Regions from separate parts of the Kitasatospora sp. NPDC059577 genome, predicted to be linked through region 1. Evidence: riboswitches for the same ligand, from Rfam matches in the RefSeq annotation. Region 1 holds a riboswitch; each other region holds the start of a gene.
The links. Region 1 has a riboswitch for cobalamin ahead of ACFV0O_RS09170 (HoxN/HupN/NixA family nickel/cobalt transporter). Riboswitches for the same ligand answer to the same signal wherever they lie in the genome.
Positions count from the first base shown of each region.

Region 1 (4,926 bases):
TCACACCGCGACTGCGGGGCGACGCTCCCCGGCCTTCGGCTTGCGACGCACGCACCCCAACGCCGCCCGGCCGCCCTCCGGGCGGACGACGGGAGCGTGACGACGGGAGTGAGCGGACGGGAGCGTGCGGACGGACCCTAGGGAGGCGGGCCCTGGGGCGCGGTGCTGAACGAGAGCCGGGTGCGGTGCTCGCCGGTGCGGACGGTGAGTCCCTGTCGGGGGAGTTCGGCCGGGTCGCCGCCGTCGGCGAGCCAGCAGGCCACGGCGGAGCCGAGCAGCAGCGGGTCGATGCCCGGGTCGGGGCCGCCCCAGTCCGGTTCGGCGCGGGCCTCCAGCAGCAGACCGCTGCGCAGCCGGAGCAGGTGCCGGGCCGGGCCGAGCGCGGCCACCGCGACGGCGAGGCCGGGGAGTTCCGCGGCCGAGTCGGCGAGCCAGCGGGGAGCGGGGAGTTCGGCGTGGACCTCGGTGCGGGCCAGCACCTCCGCGGTGTAGCGCAGGGCGTCGCCCGGGTGTTCGTCGGTGAGCGCGTGGAAGCCGCGCGGGGTGTGGTCGGCCGGGTCGACGGGGTAGCGCCGCAGACTGACCTCGGTGCCCTCGCTCCCGCCCTCGACGTCGTACGCGGTGGGTCCGTCGGTGGTGCCGGGGTGCGGGACGGGCTTGGGGTAGGGCGGCAGGAGCGGTTCGTCCCCGGGTTCGTCCAGGTGCTCCAGGAAGGAGTAGAGCAGGGGGCGCAGCAGCGCGGCGGACCGGCCGCGCCGGCTCAGCGAGCGGTCGGTGAGCGGGCGCAGGGTGTCCGGGTCTTGCTCCCGCAGGGCCCGGGCGAGTTGGGCGGCGAGGTCGCCGTCGGGGTCGAGCACGGGGGCGGTCTGGCCGAAGGCGTAGCCGGGGGAGCGCGGGTCGAGTTCGGCGGCGCCGGTGGCGACGAGCACGGTGGGTCGTTCCAGCGCGGCGCCGTAGACGGATACCGAGCCGTGGTCGCCGATCAGGCAGTCGGCGGCGACCAGCGCGGCCTGCCAGCCCTGGTGCGGCGGGATCAGCCGCAGGCCCATCCGGCGGGCGGTGTCGAGCAGCGCCTCGGGGTCGTGCCGGCTCCAGATGTTGGGGTGCAGGACGACGGCGACCGTGTACTCGTCGGCGGGCAGCCGGCGGACCAGCCGCTGGGGCAGGTCGGGGCGGCGGCCGAATAACGAGTGCTCGCTCCAGGTGGAGTTGACGACGACGAGCCGTCGGCCGTCGACGGCGCCGAGCGCGGCCCGGTAGGCGTCCCGGGAGCGCAGGCTGCGCAGCATCCGGTCGAGGCACGGGTCGCCGACGACCCGGGCGACGTCCAGCGCTTCGGGGCAGGAGGTCCGCAGGCGGTCCAGCTGTTCGGGGTGGGAGAGGCCGAGGACGTCCACGAACACCTCTCCGCCGTGGGTGAGTTCGTTGCGCGAGAGGCCTGCGGAGCTGGTCGTGTCGCCGGTGGACTCGGTCACCAGGCGGTTGTAGCCGGCGCCGTGCGGGAGGACGACGAGCCGGGCGTCCAGGTGGTGCATGGAGGAGTGGACGGCGCAGGCGACGGCGAGGTCGAAGTGGTGCCGGAGGGCGTCCTGCCAGTCGAGCACGGTGAAGCCGGGCAGGCCGTGCAGGTAGTCGTCCAGGGCGCGGTCGGCGAAGGCGGAGCCGGGGTTGACGGTGAAGTACCGGGCGATGCCGTCCGGGTTGAGGAGGGTGAGGACGTCGAGGACGCGGGTGGCGGAGGTGAGGGTGCGGGCGACCGCCAGCACGCGTGCCCTGACCGGTCGGGTGTTCCAGCGGTCGGCGGGCCAGGCGTGGGGGTGGGACGGCACACCATGATCGTACTCATCCGGTGGCCCGGCCCGACGGCTGTTCCCCGAGTGTCGGTCAGCCCGCGGCGGCGGTGGGCTCGTGGTGCTCGCCGGCGGCGCATTCGTCGAGGAGGGGGCGCATGTCCTCGTCCACGAGCCGGTAGCGCACCACGCGGCCGTCCTTGTCGCCGGTGACGACGCCGGCCGTGCGGAGCAGCCGCAGGGCCTGGGAGACGGCGGGGTCGCGCATGCCGGTGGCGACCGCGAGGTCGGTGACGGCGAGCGGGCCGGCCCGGTGCAGGGCGAGCAGCAGGGCGAGCCGTCCGGGGTCGGCGAGCAGGGAGAAGCGCTCGGCCCAGGACCGGACGTGCGCGGTGTCGCCGATCGCGGCGATGGCCTCGCAGACCCGGTGCCCGTCGATGGTGCGGTGGCCCGCGCGGTCGGCCGGTACGAGATGCATGCGGACATTCTTGCAGGCGGGGGCCTGTGATCCTGGACACCTGCGCAGGTGCGCAGCCTTGCATGGGTCGGGGCGCGACCCCTACGGTGTAGCCCGCCGTGGTGCTCGGGAAGACCGGTGACGGACCCTCAGGGGTCCCAGTCCGGAGCGGCCCTCGCCACTGTGATCGGGTGAGTTCCTTCGTCCTCGACGGAATTCGGTCCGTGTCCACGAAGCCACTGGGTGCCTCGCGCACTCGGGAAGGCGGACCCGGATGTCCCGTAAGCCAGGAGACCGGCCACGGCACTTCACGAAGTGATTCCACGAGGTGTTGGAGCGTGATCCTGAGATGACCCTGCCCGAAACCGCCGCGGCGGACGCGAAAGCGGCGCCGTCCGTGTTGCCCGCCTTCCGGTGGAAACGCGAGGACACCGTCCGTACGGCCGGGTTGATGGGGGTGATCCTGGCCATGCACGTGGTGGCCTTCGGGACGCTCGTGTTCCTGGTGGCGCCCGAGCGGTACGCGGTCGGCACCCAGGTCTTCGGGGTGGGCCTGGGCATCACCGCGTACACCCTCGGGATGCGGCACGCGTTCGACGCCGACCACATCGCGGTGATCGACAACACCACCCGCAAGCTGATGGCGGACGGCAAGCGGCCGGTCTCGGTGGGATTCTGGTTCGCGCTGGGGCACTCCTCGATGGTGGTCATCATGGCCGCCCTGGTGGCGGGCGGCGCCCAGCTGGCGAACACGCTGATGGACGACGAGTCGACCACCCACAAGTGGCTCGGCGTGGTCGGGACGACCACCTCCGGGGTGTTCCTCTACCTGATCGGCGCGCTCAACCTGGCGGCGCTGCTCGGCATCGTCAAGGTGTTCCGCGCGATGCGGGCCGGGCAGTACGACGAGGCGGAGCTGGAGGCGCACCTCGACTCCCGCGGCTTCATGGCCCGGGTGCTGAACCGGGCGACCCGTTCGATCACCCGCCCCGGGCAGATGTTCCCGGTCGGCATGGTGCTGGGCCTGGGCTTCGACACCGCCACCGAGGTCACCCTGATGGTGATGGCGGGTTCGGGCGCGGCCGCCGGGCTGCCCTGGTACGCGATCGTCTGCCTGCCGCTGCTGTTCGCGGCCGGGATGAGCCTGTTCGACACCCTGGACGGGACGTTCATGAACTTCGCGTACCAGTGGGCCTTCTCCAACCCGGTGCGGAAGGTGTACTACAACCTGACCATCACGGGGCTGTCGATCGCGGTGGCCTTCATCATCGGCACCATCGAGCTGGTCGGCGTGCTGCACGAGAAGTTCGACCTGACCGACCCGGTGAGCGGCTGGATCGCGGAGATCTCGCTGGACAACGTCGGCTACGCGATCGCGGGGCTGTTCGTGGTGGTCTGGGCGGTGGCGATCGGGTACTGGAAGCTCGCCAAGGTCGAGAAGCGCTGGACGCCGCAGGAGCAGTGAGCCCAGGGGCCCACCGCGCGGTGCCGAACGGCGCCTCCCCACTCGGGGAGGCGCCGTTCGTGCGTGCGGGGTCAGCGCTCCTCGCGGAAGTCGACGTACCGGCCCGCGACCGGGTCGTACTTGCGCAGGACCATCCGGTCCGGATCGTTGCGGCGGTTCTTGCGGGTCACGTACGTGAAGCCGGTGCCGGCGGTGGAGCGGAGCTTGATGACGGGGCGCAGTTCGCTGCGGGCCACGGGTGTCCTCCTGGGTCCGGGGTGTTCGGTCGAGACCGTACACCGAAATGGAAGTCATTTTCATCTGGTGTAGCGTTTGCGCCGTCCCGATCATTCCCGGACGCCAGGGAGCACCCATGTCCGCCCACTGCCGGCTCACCGGCCGCCGGCCCGGCTTCGGCAACGCGATCTCGCACTCGCACCGCCGCACCCGCCGCCGCTTCGACCCCAACGTCCAGCGCAAGCGCTACTGGCTGCCCGGTGAGGGCCGGTACGTGCGGCTCACGCTGAGCGCCAAGGGCATCCGCACCGTCGACACGATCGGCATCGAAGCCGCCGTCGCCCGGATCCGGGCCCGGGGGGAGAGGGTCTGATGGCCGAGCAGAGCAAGATCGCCAAGAACGAGCAGCGGCGCGCCGTCGTCGACCGGTACGCCGAACGCCGGGCCGAGCTCAAGCGGATCATCGCCCACCCCGGCGCCGACCCGGCCGAGCGCGCCGCCGCGCGGGCCGAACTCGCCCGCCGGCCGCGCGACGCCGGCCCGACCCGGGTCCGCAACCGCGACGCCGTGGACGGCCGCCCCCGCGGCTACCTGCGCGCCTTCGGCCTCTCCCGGGTCAACCTGCGCGCGCACGCCCACGCCGGCCACCTGCCGGGCGTCCGGAAGGCGAGCCGGTGAGCCCGGTGGACGCCCCGGAGCGGATCAAGCTGCCCGTGGTCGTCGTCGCCGGGCTGCACGCCGAGGAACGACGCGCGGCCGTCGACGAGCTGACCGCGGACGCGGTGGAGGCGGTGGTGCTGCGGCACGACCTGCGGGACGCCTCGCTCGGCCTCGTCCACCGGGAACTGCGCGACGCCCGGGGGGTGTTCGACGCGGACGACGTGCCGTTGACGAACGACTGCCCGTGCTGCGCCCTGCGCGAGGACCTGCTGCCCCGGCTGCTGGGGATCGCCGACGAAGGCCGCCACGGGCTCGCCGTCGTCGAACTGTGGGGCGGC
Region 1 covers NZ_JBHWBZ010000007.1:63,591-68,516, forward strand. The annotation lists gene ACFV0O_RS09160 (hypothetical protein) at 138-1,829, opposite strand; gene ACFV0O_RS09165 (ArsR/SmtB family transcription factor) at 1,885-2,268, opposite strand; cobalamin riboswitch at 2,351-2,565, shown strand; gene ACFV0O_RS09170 (HoxN/HupN/NixA family nickel/cobalt transporter) at 2,597-3,712, shown strand; gene rpmG (50S ribosomal protein L33) at 3,784-3,948, opposite strand; gene rpmB (50S ribosomal protein L28) at 4,065-4,301, shown strand; gene rpsN (30S ribosomal protein S14) at 4,301-4,606, shown strand; gene ACFV0O_RS09190 (CobW family GTP-binding protein) at 4,603-4,926, shown strand, end outside.

Region 2 (4,926 bases), on a different contig from region 1:
GCCTGACCGGCCGGATGATGGGCGCCGAGGAGGCCGAGCGGGCCGGCCTGGTCTCCCGCATCGTCCCCGCCGACCGGCTGCTCGCCGAGGCCCTGGCCACCGCCGAGACCGTCGCCGCGATGTCCACCCCCGCGGCGATCATGCTCAAGGAGAGCGTCAACCGCTCGTACGAGACCACCCTCGCCGAGGGCGTCCGCTTCGAACGGCGGCTGTTCCACGCGGCCTTCGCGACCGCGGACCAGAAGGAGGGCATGGCGGCCTTCGCCGAGAAGCGGCCGCCGTCCTTCACCCACCGCTGACGGACGACGGGTCGCGGGGCGAGGAGCTGACGGACGACGAACGACGCGGACCTGCGGCGGGGCCGCGGCAGTGAGCTGCCGCGGCCCCACCGTCCCGACGGTCAGGACACGTTGAGGGCGGTGTCGTCGATGACGAAGCTCGTCTGGAGGGAGCTGTCCTCGGTGCCGGTGAACTTCACGGTGACGTTCTGCCCGGCGTAGGCGGACAGGTCGAAGGTGCGCAGCTGGTAGCCGGCGGCGGCGTCCACGTTGGAGTAGGTCTTCAGCGTGGTGCCGTTCACCGAGACGGTCAGTTTGTCGTACGCGGTGCTGCCCGACTCGGCGGTGTCGATGTGCAGGTAGAAGCTGAGGGCGGCCTTGCAGCCGGCCGGCACCGCCACGGTCTGGGCGAGCGTGTCGGTGTGGGTACTGCCGTAGCCGTCGAGCCAGGCCTTCCAGCTGCCGCCGTGGGCGGCCTGGCCGGAGCTGTTGTCGACGACGCCGGAGCTGGCCGTCCACGGGGCGGCGCTGCCGGTCTCGAAACCGGGGTTGCCGAGCACCTGGGCGGGGGTGCAGGTGCCGCCGCCGCTGCCGGTGACGGTCCAGCCGAAGGTGGTGGAGCCGCTGGCGCCGGTGCCGTCGGTGGCGGTGACGGTCACGGTGGAGGTGCCGGCGGTGGTCGCGGTGCCGGTGATCAGGCCGGTGGCCGTGTCGACGGTCAGTCCGGCGGGCAGGCCGGTGGCGCCGTAGGTGAGGGTCTGGCCGGAGGCCGAGTCGGTGGCGCGGACCTGCAGGCTGACCGCGGAGCCCTGGGCGGTGCTCTGGCTGCCCGGGTTGGTCACGGTGACGGTGTTGCCGCCGCCGGTGCCGCCGTTGGTGAAGGCGGCGGTGCCGTTGGGGGTGCCGAGGCCGGTCGGGCCGTCGTAGCCGGCGGCCGCGGTGCACAGGTAGGACGGGGAGCAGCTGCCGTTGGCGCCACTGGTCACGTCGTAGAGCGAGCCGGTGTGGGCGTACGGGTAGGACGACGGGGTGGTGCCGGCGGCCGGGGCGCCGGCCAGGGCGTAGACGGAGGCGATGATCGGGGAGGAGGCGCTGGTGCCGCCGTAGACGTTCCAGCCCGAGCCGCCGTAGGTCTGGTAGACCGCGACGCCGGTGGCCGGGTCGGCGACGGCGGAGACGTCGGCGACGGTGCGCTTGGCGCAGCCGGTGTCCTTCTGCCAGCTCGGCTTGGGGTCGTAGGCGGAGCAGCCGGAGCCGGCGCCGTTGCCGCCCGCGGTGCTGCCCCACACCTTCTCGCTCCAGCCGCGGGCGGTGGAGGCGCGGCTGAGGCTGGTGCCGCCGACCGCGGTGACGTACTGGGAGGCGGCCGGGTACTCCACGCCGTAGCCGGAGTCACCGGAGGAGACGGTGATGGCGACGCCGGGGTGGTTGAAGTAGCTGGCGTCGGAGCTCGTGTCGGTGGAGTCCTCGCCGCCGCCGTAGCTGTTGGACACGTACTTGGCGCCCATCGAGACGGCGGTGTTGACCGCGGCGCCCAGGTTGTCCATCGAGGCGTCGTCGGACTCGACCAGCAGGATGTGGCAGTTGGGGCAGACGGCGCTGACCATGTCGACGTCGAGCGAGATCTCCCCGGCCCAGCCGCTGTCGGCGGTCGGGTAGGTGGTGCCGCCGCGCTGGTCGACCTTCTTGAAGCAGCCGTTGGCGGTGGTGCACGCGGGCAGGCCGTACTGCGAGCGGTAGGTCGCGAGGTCGGACTCCGCGTTCGGGTCGTCCTGGGCGTCGACGATGGCGACGGTGGCACCGGCGCCGGCCGAGGCCGGGAGGTTGTAGGCGGAGGCGAGGTCGCTGGGCCCCAGGCCGGAGGGGTTGATGTCGGGGGACAGGGCGAGGTGCTGGGCGACGTCGGTGCGGGCGAGCGCGAGGCAGGCCATCTCGCCGGGGTGGGTCGGGGCGGCGCAGACGCGCTTGGTGGCGACACCGGTGGTGCTGCCGGTGCCGGCGGTCCCGCCGGGGACGGCGGAGGCACCGGGGGCGGTGACCGCGAGCAGACCGGTGGCGGCCAGCGCGAAGGCGGGCAGGGCGGCGAGGAGTCTGCGCGCCCGGGCAGGGCGCGCACCGCTGGGGGAGTGGAAGCGCAAGAGTCGACCCTCCGTGGGGGTGAGGGCGCGGCCGGTGCCGGCGGTAGGGGTGCTCGCCGGGACGGGCTCGGGCCCGTGCTGACGGATCACGTGCAGGTGCTCGCGGGCCCGCGGCGGTTGGCCGCGGACCGGCGTGGAACTCGCGCTGTACGGGAGGTGGGGGCACGCGTCCCGGGGTGAGCGGGGTGGCGTGGGCATGACATGCGTGGGCATGTCGGAGTTCCGTACCGTTCGCGGTCGAGTGCGGCCGCTTCGGCACCGCCATGAGGTTACTGACGGGTCGTCGGCGGGCTCAAGGCGCCGCTCGCAGCCTTTACCGGGCTTTGCCCATCAATTGTCCAGCGGAAGAGGCGGGTTGATCCTCCCGGCCCGAAGGCGGCCCCACGCGCCCCTCCGGGCCCGGCGGACGGCTCCACGCGCACCCGCCCCGCCCGCCGGTGACCGGTGGACCCCACGGGCAGCACCGTGATGTGACGCACGAACCCTTGACCGGATCTTTTCCGTCTCGCCATGATGGGCCGTCATGTAGTGACTCCGCCGCTGGGGGAAGTCCGGTCCGAATCCGGCGCTGACCCGCAACGGTAGGCCTCCGGCTCCACGTCGGCGGCGAGCCCGAGTACCCGTCGGCGGAGGTGTGTCGTCCCCTCCTCCCGTCGTGGTCTGCGGGCCGGAGCTCCGAGGGCTGCCCCGGCGCGTTCGCCGACGTCCTCCGGGCCCCTGCGTCCAGGCCCGGAAAGGCACCCATGCCCGCGCTCCGCCGCACCCTCGGTCTGCTCGCGATACCCGCCCTGGCCCTCGCCACCGTGCTCCCGGCCGCCGCCGCGCACGCCGCGCCGACCCCCGCGACGTCGGCCCCCGCAGCGTCGGCCTCCGTCACGGTCCGTCCGGACGCCGCCGCGGCCGGCTGGCTGGCCCGCCAACTCGTCGACGGCGACCACTTCGAGTCCGTCTTCAACGGCACCGCCTACCCCGACCAGGGCCTGACCGTCGACGCCGTACTCGCCTTCGCCGCCTCCCACGGCTCCGACCTGGCCGCCGCCAAGGCCACCGCCTGGCTCGCCAAGCCCGAGATCATCAGCGGCTACCTCGGCGACGGCACCACCGAGGCCTACGCCGGCGCCACCGCCAAACTGCTGCTCGCCGCCGAGGTCCGCGGCGAGAACCCGGCGAGCTTCGGCGGCGTCGACCTGCCCGCCCGGCTGCGCTCCCTCCGGACCGCCGAGGGCCGCTTCTCCGACCGCTCCCAGTGGGGCGACTACAGCAACGCCTTCGGCCAGTCGCTGGCCCTGATCGCCCTGCACCGCACGCCCGGTGACGCCCCGGCGGCGGCCGTCGACTACCTCGCGAACAGCCAGTGCGCCGACGGCGGCTTCCCCGTCGCCTTCGGCCAGACCACCTGCGCGAGCGACGCGGACGCCACCGCGCTCGCCGTCCAGGCCCTCGCCGCCACCGGCCGCACCGCCAAGGCCAACGCCGGCCTCACCTGGCTCACCACCCACCAGAACGCCGACGGCGGCTTCGCGGCGGCCGGGGCAACCGCCTCCAACGCCAACACCACCGGCCTGGCCACCCAGGCGCTGCTGGCCGGTGGGCACTTCGGCGCCGGCCTCAAGGGCTGGAGCCGACTGGTCAAGCTCCAGCAGGGCTGCGCCGCCGACCCGGCGGTGCGCGGCGCCGTCGCCTACGACGCCACCGGCTTCACCGCGGGCACCGGCGCCCGGGCCACCGCGCAGGCCGTCCTCGGTCTCGCGGGCACCCCGCTCGCCACCCTCTCCGCCGCCGGGGCCCGCCCCGACGCCCCCACGCTGCTCTGCCCGGCACCGGCCGTCCGCTGAACTGGCCCGACACTGCGAGGAGTTCACCGATGAACGACACCCTCACCCCTGCCCGACCTGCCCGCCGCACGCTCGGCTCGATCGCCGCAGCCGCCGCCCTCACCGCCGGCCTGCTCGGCGTCTCCGCCGCGCAGGCCCCGCAGGCGCAGGCCGCCGCCTGCGACGGGACCACCGGCGTCACCGTCGTGGTCGACTTCACGGCCGTCGGCGGCGGCATCGAAACCGGCTGCGCCCCCGGCGACCCGGCCAGCGGACTCGCCGCGCTCACCGGCGCCGGGTTCTCCTACGCCTTCCACCCGAGGTTCCCCGGCTTCGTCTGCAAGATCAACGCGCTGCCGGCCACCTGCACCAACCCGACCGGCAGCGCCTACTGGTCGTACTGGCACGCCCAGCACGGCGGCCCCTGGTCGTACAGCAATCTCGGCGCGGGCAGCTACAACCCGGCGCCCGGAGACGTCGAGGGCTGGTCCTTCGGCGCGGGCGCCCAGCCGGGCATCACCGCCCCCTGACGCCCGTCGGCGCGGCCGGCCAACGGCGGCGCCACCGGAGCCCCGGCCCCCTGTCCGGACAGGGGGCCGGGTGCACCGGCGTGCCCGGATTCGGTGGTGGGGGCGCCGGCGTCGACGGGTGCGCGTCCGGAGGCAGGCGCCAAGGGACGCCAGTGACCTGACGACC
Region 2 covers NZ_JBHWBZ010000001.1:328,322-333,247, forward strand. The annotation lists gene ACFV0O_RS01565 (enoyl-CoA hydratase) at 1-299, shown strand, start outside; gene ACFV0O_RS01570 (putative Ig domain-containing protein) at 401-2,416, opposite strand; cobalamin riboswitch at 2,919-3,059, shown strand; gene ACFV0O_RS01575 (prenyltransferase/squalene oxidase repeat-containing protein) at 3,160-4,251, shown strand; gene ACFV0O_RS01580 (flagellar hook-length control protein FliK) at 4,281-4,760, shown strand.
Region 2: linked by a shared signal. The riboswitch ahead of ACFV0O_RS01575 (prenyltransferase/squalene oxidase repeat-containing protein) and the one ahead of ACFV0O_RS09170 (HoxN/HupN/NixA family nickel/cobalt transporter) in region 1 are both predicted to bind cobalamin.

Region 3 (4,926 bases), on a different contig from region 1:
AGCCGGCGAGTTCCTCCCGCAGACGGCGGGCGGCGGCGACCAGGCTGTCCAGGGAGGCGCGGGTCTCCGGCCAGCCGCGGGTCTTCAGGCCGCAGTCGGGATTGACCCACAGCCGGTCGGCCGGGATCGCGGCGAGGCCGGCCCGCAGGAGGGAGACGACCTCCTCGGTGTTCGGGACGCGCGGGGAGTGGATGTCCCAGACGCCCGGGCCGACCTCGCGCGGGTAGCCGGCCGCTGCCAGCTCCCCGGCGACCTCCATGTGCGAGCGCGTCGCCTCCAGGGAGATGACGTCCGCGTCGAGGTCGTCGATGGCGGTCATGATCGCGCCGAACTCGGCGTAGCACATGTGGGTGTGGACCTGGGTGTCGGCGCGCACGCCCGAGGTCGCCAGCCGGAAGGACTCGGTGGCCCAGTCCAGGTAGGCCGGGCGGTCCGCGGCCCGCAGCGGCAGGGTCTCGCGCAGGGCCGGCTCGTCGACCTGGACGACGGCAGCGCCGGCGGCCTCCAGGTCGGTGACCTCGTCGCGCAGGGCGAGGGCGACCTGGCGGGCGGTGTCGGCGAGCGGCTGGTCGTCGCGGACGAAGGACCAGGCGAGCATGGTGACCGGGCCGGTGAGCATGCCCTTCACCGGTCGGTCGGTGAGGCCCTGCGCGTAGCCGAACCAGTCGACGGTCATCGGGTGCGGGCGGGAGATGTCCCCGGCGAGGACCGGCGGGCGCACGTACCGGGTGCCGTAGGACTGCACCCAGCCGTGCCGGGTGGCGAGGTAGCCGGTGAGCTGCTCGGCGAAGTACTGGACCATGTCGTTGCGCTCGGGCTCGCCGTGGACGAGGACGTCCAGGCCGGCCTTCTCCTGGTAGGCGATGACCTCGCGGACCTCGGCCGCCATCCGCTCCCGGTACGCGGCCGCGTCGATCCGGCCCGCCGTCAGGTCGGCCCGGGCGACGCGCAGTTCGGTGGTCTGCGGGAAGGAGCCGATGGTGGTGGTCGGCAGCAGCGGCAGGGCGAGGCGGGCGCGCTGGGCCTCGGCCCGCACGGGGTAGGGCTGGGGACGGCGGGCGTCGGCCCCGGTGACGGCGGCGACCCGGGCGCGCACGGCCGGGTCGCGGGTGATCGGCGAGTGGGCGCGGGAGGCGAGGTCGGCGCGGTTGGCGGCGAGTTCGGCGGTGATCGCGCCGGTGCCCTCGCGCAGGCCACGGGCGAGCAGCGCCGCCTCGGCGGCCTTCTGCCGGGCGAAGGCGAGCCAGCGCAGGATCTGCGGGTCGACGTCGCGTTCGGCGGCGGCGTCGAGGGGCACGTGCAGCAGGGAGCAGGAGGGCGCGACGTCGACCCGGTCGGCGAGACCGAGCAGGGTCGCCAGGGTGGCCAGCGACCTCTCCAGGTCGTTGATCCAGATGTTGCGCCCGTCGATCACCCCGGCCACCAGCCGCTTGCCGGGCAGCCCGCCCACGGCGGCGAGGTCGTCGAGGTTGCCGGCGGCCGGTCCGGTGAAGTCCAGTGCCAGGCCCTCGACCGGGGCCTTGGCAAGCACGGGCAGGGCCTCGCCGAGGCGGTCGAAGTAGCTCGCGACCAGGAGCTTCGGCCGGTCGGCGAGGGCGCCCAGGTCGCGGTAGGCGCGGGCGGCGGCGTTCAGGTCGGCCGGGGTGCGGTCCTGGACGAGGGCGGGCTCGTCCAGCTGGACCCACTGCGCCCCGGCCTCCTTCAGGGCGGCCAGCAGCTGGGCGTAGACCGGCAGCAGCCGGTCCAGCAGGGTGATCGGCCGGAAGTCGGCGTCAACGCCGGGGGCGGGCTTGGCGAGCAGCAGGTAGGTGACGGGGCCGACCAGCACCGGCCGGGCGGTGTGGCCGTCGGCGAGGGCCTCGCCGAGCTCCGCGACGGCCTTGGCCGGGTTCGCGAAGAAGACCGTGTCGGGGCCCAACTCGGGTACGAGGTAGTGGTAGTTGGTGTCGAACCACTTGGTCATCTCCAGTGGCGCGACGTCCTGGGTGCCGCGCGCCATGGCGAAGTAGCCGTCCAGCGGGTCGGCCTCGACGGCGTCCCGGTGCCGGGCGGGGATCGCACCGACCGCCACGGTGGTGTCCAGCACGTGGTCGTAGAGCGAGAAGTCGCCGGTCGGGACCTCCCGGACGCCGGCCCGGGCGAGCTGGGCCCGGTTCTCCCGGCGCAGGTCGGCGGCGGTGGTCAGCAGCGCCTCCGCGGTGACCGCGCCCTTCCAGTACCCCTCGATCGCCTTCTTCAGTTCCCGGTTGCGGCCCTGGCGGGGGTAGCCGTGCACGGTGGCGAGGGTTGCCGCGGCTGCGGACTTCGTGGTCAAGGGACTCTCCTTCGCGAGTCTTGCTCCTCAGAGATCCGGAGACGACACGAGGGCGCGAAGGGATGACGGACCGGGCAGCGGCCGCTGCGGAACGTGCGGGGCCTGATCTGCCGGGTATGGTCGCCGACCCGCCCACGAGGTCACCGGATGGCCGCACGCGGATGGTCCGCGGGCGGGCAGTGGCAGGTCTTCGGACTCGCGGGCACGCCCACCCTGTCGAGGGCGGACACCTACTGGCCGTCGCTTCCCAGCCCCTCCCGGGCCCAGTGCGTATGACGGCGGTCGTTCCCACTCACCGCTGCGGGGCAGTCCCGGACTGGCCGATCGAACGGCGTCACCGGGTTCCCTCTTGCGACGCGCCTGCCTGGCGGACAGGGCGAACCAGCTGCTCCGCCAGCTTAGGGGCAAACGGCGGGGGCCGGAGCGGAAATCACCTGCGGCGTCCGGATGGTGAGACTCCGCCGCCGTCCCTGGTGGTGCCGGACGCCCGTTCGTGCGGCCGGCGGCCGGGGGCGCGTCGCGGCTCCGCCGGGGGCGGCAGGAAGGCCCGGATGTCCGCGAGCAGTTCGGGCAGGCCCCGGCCGGGGTCGGGCCGCGCGGTCGGGTCGGTTGCCGGGGCGGCATGCGTCCCGGCGTCCGGGCCGGTGTCCGTCCCGGCGTCCTGGTCGGTATTCGTCCCGGCACTCGCCGGCCCGACCCGATCGGCGGGGACGCCCGCCAGCACCCGTTCGGCTTCGCCCAGCAGTTGCAGCGCCCGGTGGAGGTCGAGCCGCATCCGGGCCACCTGGGCCTGTGCCCCGCCCAGTTGACGGCGGGCGGATTCGAGACCGGCGTGCTGCTCCGGGGTCAGCAGGACCACGTCGGTCCCGTCCACCGTCGCCGTTCGGGGCTTCTCACGCTTGGGCATGGCGGCGGGACCTCCCGGTTCAGGAGCGCACCGGCCCGGCGGGCAGCGGACCGGCGACCGGGCCCGCCGCGGCTCCGGTGCCGTCCGGGGCCTCGAAACGCACCGTGGGCTCGAAGTTGGCGCGGCGGGCCGCGCGGCGGAAGACGGTCAGCACGGCCGGCCCGACGACGAGCACGGCGGTGAAGGTGGTGACGGCGCGGCCGGTGTCCCAGCCGAGCGAGGTGGCGAGGTCGAACAGCAGGTAGCGGTGCCACTGCTCGGTGAAGGGCAGGCCCGGGAGGTAGGCGATCGAGCTGTTCGGGTCGGTGGAGAACGGCCAGAAGGACAGGTTCAGCAGGAAGCCGAAGAGGTACCCGGAGAACGCCCCGTACCCGGCCAGCATCGGCACCTCCCAGCGCCGCCGGGCCGGCGGGAGCAGCCCGGCGAGCATGCCGACGAAGGCGCAGCCGAACATCTGGTAGGGCATCCAGGGGCCGACGCCGCCGGTGAGCAGGGCGGAGGCGAACAGTGAGGTGCAGCCGAGGGTGAAGCCGAAGCCGGGGCCGAAGACCCGGCCGGCCAGGACGAGGACGAAGAAGACCGTCTCCACCCCGGCCGTGCCGGCGCCGAGCGGGCGCAGCCCGGCGTTGACGGCGGACAGGACGCCGAGCATGGCGAGGGCCTTGGCGTCGATGCCCCCGGCCGAGATCTCGGCGATGACGACGGCGAGGACCAGGACGAGGAGTGCGCCGAAGATCAGCGGCGGGGCGTAGTTGGAGCCGAACGTCCCGGGGGCGACGACGAACGGCCAGGTGAAGGCGACCAGGCCGATGAAGGCGGCCAGGGCGACAACGATCCGGGCCCGGCCGGGGATCCGGACGGCGGTCACCGGGCCGTCTCCACGGCTTCCAGCACCCCGGCGACCTGATCGACCGTCAGGTAGCCGAGCGGGGCGAGGATCTTGGCGGTCTGGGGGGCGAAGGTGGGCGAGGCGACGATCACCTCGGCGGTGGGGCCGTCGGCGACAACCTCCCCCTCGGCCATCACGACCACGCGGTCGGCGGCGGAGGCGACGAATTCGACGTCGTGGGTGGAGACCACGACGGTCCGGCCCTCGGCGGCGAGGGCGTCCACGATGCCGGTGAGCGCCGCCTTCGCCCGGTAGTCGAGCCCCCGGGTCGGCTCGTCCAGCAGGACGACCCGTGGTGCGGCGGCCAGTTGGATCGCCAGGACGAGCGCCAGCTGCTGCCCCTCGGAGAGGTCCCGGGGGTGGGTGTCGTCCGGGATCCCGGGGGCCAGGCGGTCGAGGAGCTGCCGCGCGGTCGGCCCGCCCGCGCGCTCGGATTCCAGGTCGCCCTGGGCGAGTTCCTGCGCCACCGTCTCCAGGTACAGCAGGTCGGTGGGGGTCTGCGGGACGAGCCCGACCAGCTGCCGGGCCCGGGCGGCGGGCAGGCGCTTGGGGTCCGCGGCCGGACCGCCCCCGGTGCCGGTGGCCTTGACGCTGCCGCCCTGGCGGGGGCCGGAGCCCTGCAGGGCCCACAGGAGCGAGGACTTCCCGGAGCCGTTGCGGCCCATCAGCGCCGTGACCTCGCCCGCGCGCAACGCCAGGTCGACGTCCCGGACGGCGGCGACCGGACCGTACCGGACGACCACCCCCCGGGCGTCCAGCACCCGTTCCCCCGCCGCGGCTGCCCGGCGCGGCGGGGGAACGGGCACGTCGGTGAGC
Region 3 covers NZ_JBHWBZ010000001.1:338,350-343,275, reverse strand. The annotation lists gene metE (5-methyltetrahydropteroyltriglutamate--homocysteine S-methyltransferase) at 1-2,314, opposite strand, end outside; cobalamin riboswitch at 2,495-2,698, opposite strand; gene ACFV0O_RS01610 (hypothetical protein) at 2,745-3,221, opposite strand; gene ACFV0O_RS01605 (ECF transporter S component) at 3,241-4,089, opposite strand; gene ACFV0O_RS01600 (ABC transporter ATP-binding protein) at 4,086-4,926, opposite strand, start outside.
Region 3: linked by a shared signal. The riboswitch ahead of metE (5-methyltetrahydropteroyltriglutamate--homocysteine S-methyltransferase) and the one ahead of ACFV0O_RS09170 (HoxN/HupN/NixA family nickel/cobalt transporter) in region 1 are both predicted to bind cobalamin.